DNA from 2 places in the Cellulomonas sp. KRMCY2 genome. Region 2 is predicted to be linked to the other one. Evidence: riboswitches for the same ligand, from Rfam matches in the RefSeq annotation. Region 2 holds a riboswitch; the other holds the start of a gene.
What was found. A riboswitch is a leader RNA that binds a small molecule or an ion and turns the genes downstream of it on or off. The one in region 2 is predicted to bind cyclic di-GMP.

Region 1 (5,900 bases), 1.2 Mb from region 2:
TCGACGAGCTGGCCCGTCGCACGGGCTCGACGCTCACGGCGCACCGCAGCCGCTGCCAGGTCGCTGAGGCCCGCCTGGGGGTGCTGCCGGGGGGTGCGCCGGGTCCCCGGGTCGTCCTCGCGCGGTCGGGCGGCTACATGAACGTGTCGGGTGGCCCCGTCGCCGCACTCGCCGGCTACCTCCAGGTCCCGCCGGACCGCCTCGTCGTCGTGCACGACGAGATCGACCTGCCGTTCGCGAGCATCCGGCTCAAGGTCGGCGGCGGCGAGGGCGGGCACAACGGTCTGCGGAGCATCAGCGCGTCGTTGGGCACACGGGAGTACCTGCGGGTGCGCATCGGTGTCGGTCGCCCACCCGGACGGATGGATGCCGCGGACCACGTGCTGAGGGACTTCTCGTCCGCCGAGCGCAAGGACCTGCCGTGGTTGATCGACGCCGCCGCCGACGCCGTCGAGATGATCGTGGGCCAGGGTCTGCTCGCCGCGCAGCAGAGGTTTCACGCTCCGTCGTGAGGGACGGGCGCCCGCGCTCGTGCCCCGCATCGACCGTCGCGAATATTACGGCCCGGTAACAGAACCTGGTACGAGCGGGTGAAAACGGACACTTCGTACTGATCCGGACAGACCACCGGGTATAGCCTCAAAGCCGACGCTTCGCGTGCTGGGCGCGTATGCAGACCGGGTCTGGGGGTGTGTCGTCGTGACGCTTGCTGCAGAACACGGCCTCGACTGGACCAGCCGTATCGACCGCCGTGGCACTGCCGCCGGCCCGCGCCGATCCTGGGCATCGACCCACCCCTTCGAGCCCCGCGCGACTCCCTTCAACGACTCCGTCGGTCTGCGCTGGGCGGACGTCGCGGCAAGCTACCAGCGGGTCGCCCTGTCCATAGACGCCGCTGTCGCGGTGGCCGTCGGCACGGCGATCATGGTCCCGCTGTACGGGAACGGGCCGCACACGGCGGCGTTCGCCGCGGCCGCTGCTGCCGGCTTCGTCCTCCTGGTGGCGATAGCCCACGGCTACGAGGCCAGGACGCTGGGGGACGGTCCGACCGAGTTCCAGGCGGTGCTGCGCGCCGGCCTCACCGGCGGGATGCTCCTGATGGGCGTGAGCTACACGCTGCAGGCCGACATCTCGCGCACCCTGATCTTCGGCGGGGTCCCGGCGCTCGTGCTCCTCTCGCTCGTCGGACGCTATGCCCACCGGCAGATGCTGCACCGGCACCGCGCCAAGGGCTACTCGATGATGCGCACGATCGTGGTGGGCGAACGGCAGGACGTCGAACGCGTGGTCGACGACCTGGCACGCGCGCCGTACCACGGCTACCACGTCTCCGGCATCTGCCTGCCGAGCATCGACCGGGCCGAGCCGCTGGACGGCATCCCGGTTGTCGGTGCGCTGGCCGACGTCCCGCAGGTGGTCGTGGACCGGGCAGTGGAGGTCGTCGTGGTCGCGGGCTCGCACCTGAGCGGCGAGGGGTTGCGGCGTCTGTCCTGGGCGCTCGACCGTGCCGGCGCGCAGCTGATCGTCGTCCCGGACATCATCGAGGTGGCCAGGCCGCGGCTGACCGTGCGGCCGACCGCCGGGCTCTCGTTGCTCCAGGTGGAGGTGGGGGCCCCGCGCCGTCGCATGATCGCCAAGGCAGCGCTCGACCGTTCGGTCGGCACCGCCCTGATGCTCGTCGCCGCGCCCGTCGTGGCGCTCGCAGCGATCGCCGTCCGGCTGACGTCCCCGGGCCCCGCGTTCTACCGCCAGACGCGGATCGGCGTGGACGGCCGGACCTTCACGATGTGGAAGCTGCGCAGCATGTACGTAGACGCGGACAGCAGGCTCGCCGGCCTGCGGCCGGAGAGCGACGGCGCGGGGGTGCTGTTCAAGATGCGCGACGACCCGCGGGTCACCCGGGTGGGCAAGGTCCTGCGCCGCTACTCGATCGACGAGCTCCCGCAGCTGCTCAATGTCGTGACCGGCGACATGTCGCTCGTCGGGCCGCGCCCGCCGCTCGCCGCGGAGGTGGCGGAGTACGACGACCCCGTCCACCGGCGCCTGCGGGTCAAGCCCGGCCTGACCGGCCTCTGGCAGGTGTCGGGTCGCTCGGACCTCACCTGGGACGAGTCGGTCCGCCTCGACCTGCGATACGTCGACAACTGGTCCGTCACGATGGATCTGGTCATCCTCTGGAAGACGATCCGCGCCGTGTTCCTGGGTTCAGGTGCTTACTGACGCCCGATGGGGAACGTCGGTCTCCGGGGATCGCCCGGAGACGACCGGGCCCCGACCGGTCTTTCGGTCGGGGCCCGGCGGTGCGTCGGTCTGCTGCGGTCAGTAGCTGCGGGAGGTGGTGGCCACTGAGCCGTCGGTGAAGGTGTTGCCGGTGATGGTGGCTGCGGCCTTGGTGGTGTCCGACATCAGGATCGCGCATCGTGCGTGGACCTGGCCGGTGCCGAAGACGCTGTTGGTGATCGAGAGCCCCGGCGGTGGTCCGTAGATCTTCTCCGCGACGTTGATCGTGCACGCGCCGTTGTCGGCGGAGTTGCCCCGGAAGGTGAAGCCCACCACCGACCCGCGGTCTTGGGTGATCATCACCGCGGCGTTGGTCGACCCGGACAGGGTGCTGTTGACGACCTGGATGTTCGACCCGATGGCGACCTGGACGTTGTCGTCGTGGGACTCGATGTTCGTCCCGTCGGCCGGGTAGAACAGGTTCCCGTGCAGGTAGGCGCCGTCCACGGTGACGTTGTCGCCGATGATCTTGACCTGGTCGATCACGGTGTGGATGTCGACCCGGCGCAGGGTGAAGCCCATGCCCACGATCCCGTCGACGAACCGCGAGGGCGCCTGGGCGTAGATCTCGCTGTCCTCGATCAGCAGGTTGGTGCCCGGACCGGCATCGGACTGCACCAGTGACATCGGGGCGGTCAGGGGTGTGGCCGGGCCGCGGATGATCGAGTTGCGGATCACCACGTTCGCGGCCTTGACCCGCACGAACCCACGAATGTCCAGACCGTCGATCACCGTACCCGGCGTCGTGATCGTCAGGTTGCCGTCATGGACCGTCAACGCCCTGCCCGCCGGCACCCCGGTGTTCGCCTCGCTCGGCGGGCCAGCCGGCGCCGGCACTGCGGGGGCGGGCGCCGGCACTGCTGGGGCGGGCGGTGTGGCCTGCGTCCCTGTCGCGCCAACGTTGCGTACGACGTACTCGTCGCTGGCGACGATGCCACCGATGATCTCCTCGACGCGGTGACCGTTCTGGATGGCACTGACCCAGCCGGCGGCGCCTGACGCGTCGATCCCACGGCCGAGCAGGTGCCGGTAGTGGCCGTCGACGACCGCCGTCAGGTGCTCGGTGGAGACCAGGAAGCCCATCGCCACGGCGTAGCGGGTTGTGCCGCCCTGGAGAGCTGAGGCCCATCCGCGCACCTCGGAGTCGCCAGCGGAACGGCCCAGCACGTGGGCATAGAGCCGCCGGACCCACTCGGCAGCCGAGCCGCCCGCCTTGGAGTAGTACTCGTCGGAGGCGAGGAAGCCGGCCTCCATCTCCTGGAAGGTCGTGCCGTAGCGCATCGAGTCGACCCAGCCCCGGAGACCGCCCGCGTCCGCGCCGCGCCCGAGGTAGGTCTGGTAGGACTCCTCGATCAGGCGGCCGCGGTACTCGTCGCTGTAGGTGATCGAGTTCGCCACCGCCCCGCGGGGGGTCCCGTTCGACAGGGCGGTGGTCCAGTTCGCCAGGCCGGCGGCGTCGACCCCACGCTCGAAGAGGTCTCGGTAGACCGCGGTGACGAACGTCGCGGTGGCCGCGGCGGTCATCGTCGGCACGCGGGTGGCCGCTGCGACGGTCACCGGCGTCCACGCGGGCCGTACCTGCGCCTGTGCGGGTGACACGGCCATCGTCGATGCCATGGCCGTGGTCAGCGCGGTCGCCACCAGGATCGAGGTCCACCGGCGGTGCCGTCGGGTGCCGCCCTGGGGCGGTGCCGGTGGTGTCCGGTCGATGGTGGCGGGGCGTGCAGAGGGTGTCGTCTGGCTGAAGTCCACGAGAGCTCCGTATTTCGGTGGCCTGGCTGACCTGTCTGGTCCCTTGGCTTTGCGTCCCCGCCTCTCGACGGGTTTGCCCTTGTCGTCTACGTGCGTGTGCCTGTGGTGCGTGTCGCCCGGCGCGCGTCGCTTACACGCTCGCTCCTTCAGTCATCGGCAGAATCTTCGTCGACCTGAAGTGCATCTCGACCGGTTTGTCTGATCATGAGTAGGCGAATTCGTGCCTTACCCGGTCCGGCCCGTTTCAAATGTACGTCAACCCGGCGCGACCATTTGGGACTATTGGTCTGATGATCTGTGACTCGAGTCACAAAATAGTCGGACATTGCGTGCACAAACCGACCAAAGGGGTCTGGAGCGCCGTGGCCGCGAGGGCGGAGAGCGGACTCGTCGGACGGGGCCGGCCGGCCCGGAGCGGGCTGCCGCGTCCGGGCCGCCGGTCCCGACGACGGCCCCGTCAGGGCACGAGCACCGGGTGAAATCGGGCACAGGGTGCAATTCCGGACATTTGACCGGGATACGATCATGCCCGTCGGGAACTCGTGGGTGACCAGCAGGTGACGCCACTGGGACGGCCGGTCGACCGGCTCGGTCGGGCTGACCTCGGGGTGTCCCCGGGGGACCTGGCTCGACGATGCGCGCACCAGTGAAGAGGGGTGGCATGGGGAGGGTCGGCTCGCACACGGGCGCACGCGTCGTGTCGATCGCGATGGTCGGGACGCGCGGGGTGCCCGCGCGCTACGGCGGGTTCGAGACGGCCGTCGAGGAGGTCGGCCGCCGTCTCGCCGCACGCGGTCACGACGTCACGGTCTACTGCCGCGCGGGGAACGGCGAACCGATGACGACCCACCTGGGCATGCGTCTGGTCACGCTTCCGGCCTTGCGCCGGCGTTCCCTCGAGACCCTCAGCCACAGTGGCCTCTCGGTGATGCACCTGCTGCGTCATCGCACCGACGTCGCCCTCGTGTTCAACGCGGCCAACGCCCCCTGGCTGCCGCTCCTGCGGATGGCACGCGTCCCGGTGGCGACGCATGTCGACGGCCTCGAGTGGAAGCGTGCGAAGTGGGGCCGTGCTGGGAAGTCCTACTACCGCTGGGCGGAGTCGGCATCCGTCCGCTGGTCGGATGCCCTGATCGCCGACGCCGTCGGCATCCAGGAGTACTACGCGCGCTCGTTCGGAGTCCCGACCACGCTCCTGAGCTACGGGGCGCCGTGCATCGACCCTTCCCGGAGGGAGCGACTGGCCGAGCTGGGCCTCGAGGCCGGTGGCTACCACCTGGTGGTCGCCCGTTTCGAGCCGGAGAACCACGTGGACCTCATCGTCGACGGGTTCGTGCGGAGTGCGGCGCGCCGCCTGCTGGTCGTCGTCGGGTCCGCGCCGTACGCCGACCAGTACACGGCCCGGATCAGGGCGCGCGCGGGGGGCGATCCGCGGGTCAGGCTCGCCGGCGGCGTGTGGGACCAGGAGCTGCTCGACCAGCTGTACGCCGGGGCGCGAACCTACCTCCACGGGCACTCCGTGGGCGGGACGAACCCGTCGTTGCTGCGCGCGATCGGTGCCGGGACGGCGACGATCGCCTACGACGTCTCCTTCAACCGTGAGGTGCTGCGGACGGATGGGACGTACTTCTCCTCCGCCGACGACGTGGCGCGCCAGGTCGAGGCGTCCGAGTCGGACGACGCCGCCGTGGGTGCGCGCGGAGATGCCCTGCGGGTGCGTGCCCGTGACTACGACTGGGACGATGTGACCGATGGGTACGAACGGCTGGTGCGAGACCTCGCAGCGCATGCCGTGCCTAGGGTCCAGCCGCACCGACGCGTCCCGGCGGAGGTGACCCCGTGACCAGGAAGCCAGCGCCCGAGAGCTA
Region 2 (5,900 bases):
AGGACCAGATGCCGCCGGAGCAGCAGCAGCAGAACGAGGAGTCCCAGGACCGCCTCGGGGACAAGGCGGACCAGGCCGAGCAGGCGTCGCAGCCCGAGCAGACCGAGGAGCCGGCCGACGGCGACCAGACCCCGCGGGAGCAGGAGGAGCAGCGGCAGGAGGAGCTCGCCCAGCGCAACGCCGAGGCGGAGGCCGACGCGGAGGCCCAGCGCCAGGAGGAGAACGGGCAGGGCGGCGGGAGCGGGACGCGGGACTGGTGAGCAGGCGCGGTTCCGAGGACGCACGACCTCGGTATCGTCTCCGCATGATCACGGCTGAGGAGTACCTGTACGTCACCGATCGGGCCCTCTCCGGCATGGTGACGATCGTCAAGGACCTCGGGGACGAGCTGGCGAACCAGGCCCCGACGATCGACGGCGCCAACACCCCCTTCGCGATCCTGACCCACTGCCTCGGCGTGATCGAGGCATGGGCCGGTCACCGGGTCGCCGGTCGTCCGCTCGATCGGGACCGGGACGCCGAGTTCCGCGCCGCCGGACCGGTCGGTCCCCTCCTCGAGCGGGCCTCGACCGTCCGCTCCCGGCTCCACCGGGACGCGCTGGCCGCCGAGCCCGATGCACCGCTCCGGGCGAGCACGCCGCACGCCCTCGACCACGGGATCAGGACGCAGGGCGCAGCGCTGCTGCACGTCGTCGAGGAGCTCGCTCAGCACCACGGGCAGATGGAGATCACCAGGGATCTCCTGCTGGCGGGGCGTCGCGCGGGCTGATCCCGACCGCCCCGGCCGAGCCGTTCCACGCGGGGCGACGTCGGGTGCCTCAGCCCCAGACCAGGCCTTGCCCGGGCTCCTCGAGCACCGAGGCGACGTCGGACAGGAACCGTGACCCGAGACCGCCGTCGACCAGCCGGTGGTCGAAGGACAGTGCGAGCTGGGTCACGTGCCGCACCCGGATCTTGCCCTTGTGCACCCACGGCTGCTCGCGGATCGCCCCGAAGGCCAGGATCGCGGACTCCCCCGGGTTGAGGATCGGGGTGCCGGTGTCGATGCCGAAGACGCCGACGTTGGTGACCGTGATGGTCCCGTCGGTCATGTCCGCCGGAGCGGTGCGGCCGGCCCGTGCCGTCGCAGTCAGCTCGGCGAGGGCGACGGCGAGGTCGTGCAGGCCGAGGCGGTGCGCATCCTTGATGTTCGGCACGATCAGGCCGCGCGGGGTCTGGGCCGCGATGCCGAGGTTCACGTAGTGCTTGTAGACGATCTCCTGCGTCTCGTCCTGCCAGCTCGCGTTGATCTCCGGGTGGCGGCGGACGGCGAGCAGCAGCGCCTTCATCGCGATCAGCAGCGGCGTGACCCGCACGTCGGCGAACTCACGGTCCTCGCGGAGGCGGGCGACCAGGCGCATCGTCTTGGTCACGTCCACGGTGTGGAAGACCGAGACGTGCGGCGCGCTGAACGCGCTGCTGACCATCGCCTCGGCGGTCCGCTTGCGCACGGACTTGACCGGGACGCGCGTCGTCCGGCCGTCGTCGGCCACCCGCCCGGAGGCGAGCCACGGCTGGTCGTCGCCCACGTACGTCGCCAGGCTCTGCGGCTGGTTGCCCTGCGACCGGGCCAGCACGTCCTCGCGGGTCACGATGCCGCCCGGACCGGTGGGACGGACGGTCTCCAGGTCGACACCGAGGTCCTTGGCGAGCTTGCGGATCGGCGGCTTGGCCAGCACCGGGTTCGACGTGTGCGGCATCCCCGTCGCCCCCACGCCGTTGTCGGCGCCGTGACCCCGCGGGGCCGGGTGCGGTGCCGGCTGTGGGGCCGGCTGCGGGTTCGACGGTTCGACGGGGGTGTCGGCGGCGCGGCGCGGACGGCGGGTGGCGCTGTGACCGGTGACCCCGTACCCGACGAGGACGGCCCCGCCGACCGTCGACCCCTCCCCGGCACCCGCAGAGCTGTCGGAGGCGGGAGCGCCCGGCACCGCCCCGAGGGCTGACGCCTCGGGGGAGGCGGACAGGTCGGCGGGGGCGGACGGCTCGGGCGGGGCGTCGGGGGTGGTGTCGATGGTGATGATCGGGGTGCCGACCTCGACCGTGGTGCCCGGCTCGGCGAGCAGCGCCGTGACGACGCCTGCGAAGGGGCTCGGCAGCTCGACGAGCGACTTGGCCGTCTCGATCTCCACGATCGTCTGGTTGATCTGCACGCGGTCGCCGACAGCGACGTGCCACTCGACGATCTCCGCCTCGGTCAGGCCCTCACCGGCGTCGGGAAGGCGGAACTGCTCGTACCTGGGCACGGGATGCTCCTCAGTCGGTCGGTCGGTCGGTCGGTCGGTCGGTCAGCGGGCAGGCAGGTCGGTCAGGTCACGCCGGACGGCGCAGGCGGGGCGGACGGCGCAGGCGGGGCGGCCGGCGCAGGCGGGGCGGCCGGTCGTCGGGCCGGGTCACATCGCCATCGCCCGGTCCACGGCGTCGAGCACGCGGTCCAGGCTCGGCAGGTACTCGTGCTCCAGCCGCGCGACGGGGTACGGGCTGTGGAAGCCGCCCACCCGCAGCACGGGTGCCTCGAGGCTGAAGAAGCACTCCTCGGTGATCCGGGCGGCGACCTCGGCGCCGGTCCCGTAGAGCACCGGGGCCTCGTGCACCACGACGCAGCGACCCGTCTTGCGCACGGACGCCGCGATGGTCGCGGTGTCCAACGGCGAGATCGTGCGCAGGTCGACGACCTCGATGCTCGTGCCCTGCGTCGCCGCGGCCGCGGCGGCGCGCAACGCCGTCGCCACGGTGGGCCCGTGCGCGACGACCGTCACGTCCGTGCCGACCCGGGCGACCCGGGCCGCGTCCAGGCCTGCCCCGCTCGTCGCGGTCAGGTCCACCTCGGCCTTGTCCCAGTACCGCCCCTTGGGCTCGAAGAAGAGCACCGGGTCGGGGGAGGCGATCGCCTCCTGGATCATCGTGAACGCGTCGGACGGCGTCGCCGGGGACACCACCCGCAGGCCCGCGGTGTGCGCGAAGAGCACCTCGGGCGACTCGCTGTGGTGCTCGACCGCACCGATGCCGCCACCGAACGGGACCCGGATCACCACGGGCAGCGAGAGCCGCCCGCGCGAGCGGTAGCGCATCTTGGCCAGCTGGGTCGTGATCTGGTCGAAGGCCGGGAAGATGAAGCCGTCGAACTGGATCTCGCAGACCGGCCGGTAGCCGCGCAGCGCGAGCCCGATGGCGGTGCCGACGATGCCGGACTCCGCCAGGGGCGTGTCGACGACGCGGTCCGGACCGAAGTCCTTCTGCAGCCCGTCTGTCACCCGGAACACCCCGCCGAGCATGCCGATGTCCTCGCCCATGAGCATGACCTTCGGGTCACCCTCGAGGGCGGCCCGGAGGCCGAGGTTGATCGCCTTGGCCAGCGTGATCCGCTGGGTCGTCGGGGCGCTCGACTCGCTCATCGAGGCACCTCCGTGCCGGCCGGGACGTCGGTGAACGACTCCTCGTACTGCTCGAACCAGGCGCGCTCGGCATCGACCACGGCGTTCGGGCCCGCGTACACGTGCTCGAACATGACCCTGGTCGACGGCGTGGCCATGGCGTGCACCTCGGCACGCACCCGCACGCCGAGCGCCTCGGCGTCGGCCGCGATCTCGTCCTCGACCTGCTGGGACAGCTCGCCGATCGCGGTCAGGTGGGTGCGCAGCCGGTCGATCGGGTCACGACGACGCCAGTGCTCCTCCTCGGCGGCCGACCGGTAGCGCGTCGGGTCGTCCGAGGTGGTGTGGGCGCCCATCCGGTAGGTGTACGCCTCGATGAACGTGGGACCGCCACCGGAGCGGGCCCGTTCGAGGGCCTCGGCCGTGACGGCGTAGCAGGCGAGGACGTCGTTGCCGTCGACCCGCACGCTGGGCACCCCGAAGCCCTTGCCCCGTTCGACCAGCGGCACGCGCGACTGGCGTTCGGTGGGCTCGGAGATCGCCCACTGGTTGTTCTGGCAGAACAGGACGACTGGGGCGTTGTTCACGGCGGCGAAGACGAACGCCTCGTTGGTGTCCCCCTGGGAGGTCGCGCCGTCGCCGAAGTAGGCGACGACGGCGGCGTCCCGGGTCGGGTCCCCGGAGCCGACCAGACCGTCGCGCTGCAGACCCATCGCGTAGCCCGTGGCGTGCAGCGTGTGCGAGCCGATGACCAGCGTGTACAGGTGGAAGTTGTGCTCGCGCGGATCCCAGCCACCGTGGTCGACGCCCCGGAACTGACGCAGCACGTCGACGAGGTCCACACCGCGGGTGTGCGCGACGCCGTGCTCGCGGTAGGAGGGGAAGACGTAGTCCTGCGCGGCCAGGGCCCGGCCGGAGCCGACCTGGGCGGCCTCCTGCCCGAGGGCGGGCGGGAAGAGGCCGAGCTCACCCTGCCGCTGCAGGGCGGTGGCCTCGGTGTCGAAGCGTCGGACGAGCACCATGTCCCGGTACAGGCCGCGCAGGGCCTCGGGATCGAGGTGGGCGACCCGGGGCGAGTAGTCCGGGTGGTCGACGCGCTCCCCGGTGTGGGTCAGCAGCTGGACGAGGTCGGGCTCGTTCACGCAGGGTCCTTCCGGGTGGACGGCCGGCTAACTTACGTCAGCGTAGGCTACGGAACCGTAGGTTGTCGGTGGTCAGGCACCACAAAGCCGCGCAGGACAGCGTTGTGGCGATCCTCCAAAGGCGCCCGCCCGAGCGCGGGGGAGCCTCGTCGACGACGACCGGCGGATCCTGCTCGGCGATCGTGGCCACGGACCGCACGGCGCGGTCGTGTGTGACCTAGATCACACACGGAGCTCCTCAAGGATGTCCGGTATGTCGTCGATGACGGGAATGAGGCACACCCGGACCGTGACGAGTCGGGTCGTTCCTCACATCAGCGACAAGGGCAAACCCGCCGGAATGCGGGGACGCAAAGCCAGGGGCCCAGACGGGCAGCCCAGCTACCGAACGATGGGGAGACCGCCATGCGGGACACCGCCTCAGCCGCACCCTCTCGCGTGACGCCGGGACAGGTGGCGAACCCGTTCCGGGTCGACCGCGCGACAGTGACCCGGTGGGCGACCACCGGCAGGACCGCGTCGGCGCTGACGCTCGACGGCCTTCGCCGGGGCGTCGAGGCCGAGGTGTGCGAGTTCCTTGGAAGGGTCCCCACGCAGGTCCGCTGACGGCTCGTCCGGGTGTCCGGGTGTCCGGACGTCTGGACCGTCCGGGTGTCCGGCCGGTGGGGTCTCAGCGCCAGCCCGGGGGTGGCGGGCCACCTGGCCGGGGAGGACCGGGGATCGCCGGATAGCCGCCGGGATAGCCCTGGCCGGCGCCCTGCGCCGCCCGCAGCGCCCGCTGGACGGGCCACTCCGCGAAGGCGAAGACCAGGAACATCACGATGTTGACCACCGGCACCAGCATGATCAGGATCCACCAGCCGGAGTAGCCCGCCTTGCGGAGGATCGCCACGTAGGCGGCGATCCCGATCACCCACACGACGGCCATCACCCCGAAGAAGACCCAGGCCGCGGCCCCGGTGAGGTCGAAGCTCTCAGACCAGTCGTACAGGTCAGGATCCATAGGGCCGATCATGGCCCGGTCCGGCGCACCGGCGCCAGGGTCCGGCCCGTCCGCCGGCCCGGTCGGAGCCGGCCGGCCCGCTCGTCCCACCGGCCCGGTCAGAGCCAGCCGGCGGCGACCTCGAGGACCCGGTCGTTGGCGGTGGGCTCGCCCACGCTGATCCGCACACCCTCACCGGCGAACGGCCGCACCAGCAGGCCGTCGTCTGCGGCGTCGGCCGCGATCTCGAGGGTGCGGGCACCCGTCGCCAGCCAGACGAAGTTCGCCTGGGTCTCCGGCACCGTCCAGCCCTGGCCGCGCAACCCGGCCACGAGCCGTTCGCGTTCGGCGACGACGGCGTCCACC

Region 1: linked by a shared signal. The riboswitch ahead of K415_RS22435 (DUF4214 domain-containing protein) and the one ahead of K415_RS0107440 (hypothetical protein) in region 2 are both predicted to bind cyclic di-GMP.

Annotation. Positions count from the first base shown of each region.
Region 1 covers NZ_JAGF01000001.1:382,108-388,007, reverse strand. The annotation lists gene pth (aminoacyl-tRNA hydrolase) at 1-512, shown strand, start outside; gene K415_RS0101955 (sugar transferase) at 700-2,220, shown strand; gene K415_RS22435 (DUF4214 domain-containing protein) at 2,320-4,032, opposite strand; cyclic di-GMP riboswitch class I at 4,046-4,120, opposite strand; gene K415_RS0101945 (DUF1972 domain-containing protein) at 4,694-5,875, shown strand; gene K415_RS0101940 (CDP-alcohol phosphatidyltransferase family protein) at 5,872-5,900, shown strand, end outside.
Region 2 covers NZ_JAGF01000001.1:1,536,485-1,542,384, reverse strand. The annotation lists gene K415_RS0107470 (hypothetical protein) at 1-260, shown strand, start outside; gene K415_RS0107465 (DinB family protein) at 305-769, shown strand; gene K415_RS0107460 (dihydrolipoamide acetyltransferase family protein) at 819-2,282, opposite strand; gene K415_RS0107455 (alpha-ketoacid dehydrogenase subunit beta) at 2,430-3,431, opposite strand; gene pdhA (pyruvate dehydrogenase (acetyl-transferring) E1 component subunit alpha) at 3,428-4,552, opposite strand; cyclic di-GMP riboswitch class I at 4,868-4,941, shown strand; gene K415_RS0107440 (hypothetical protein) at 4,958-5,158, shown strand; gene K415_RS22630 (DUF805 domain-containing protein) at 5,223-5,555, opposite strand; gene hisC (histidinol-phosphate transaminase) at 5,654-5,900, opposite strand, start outside.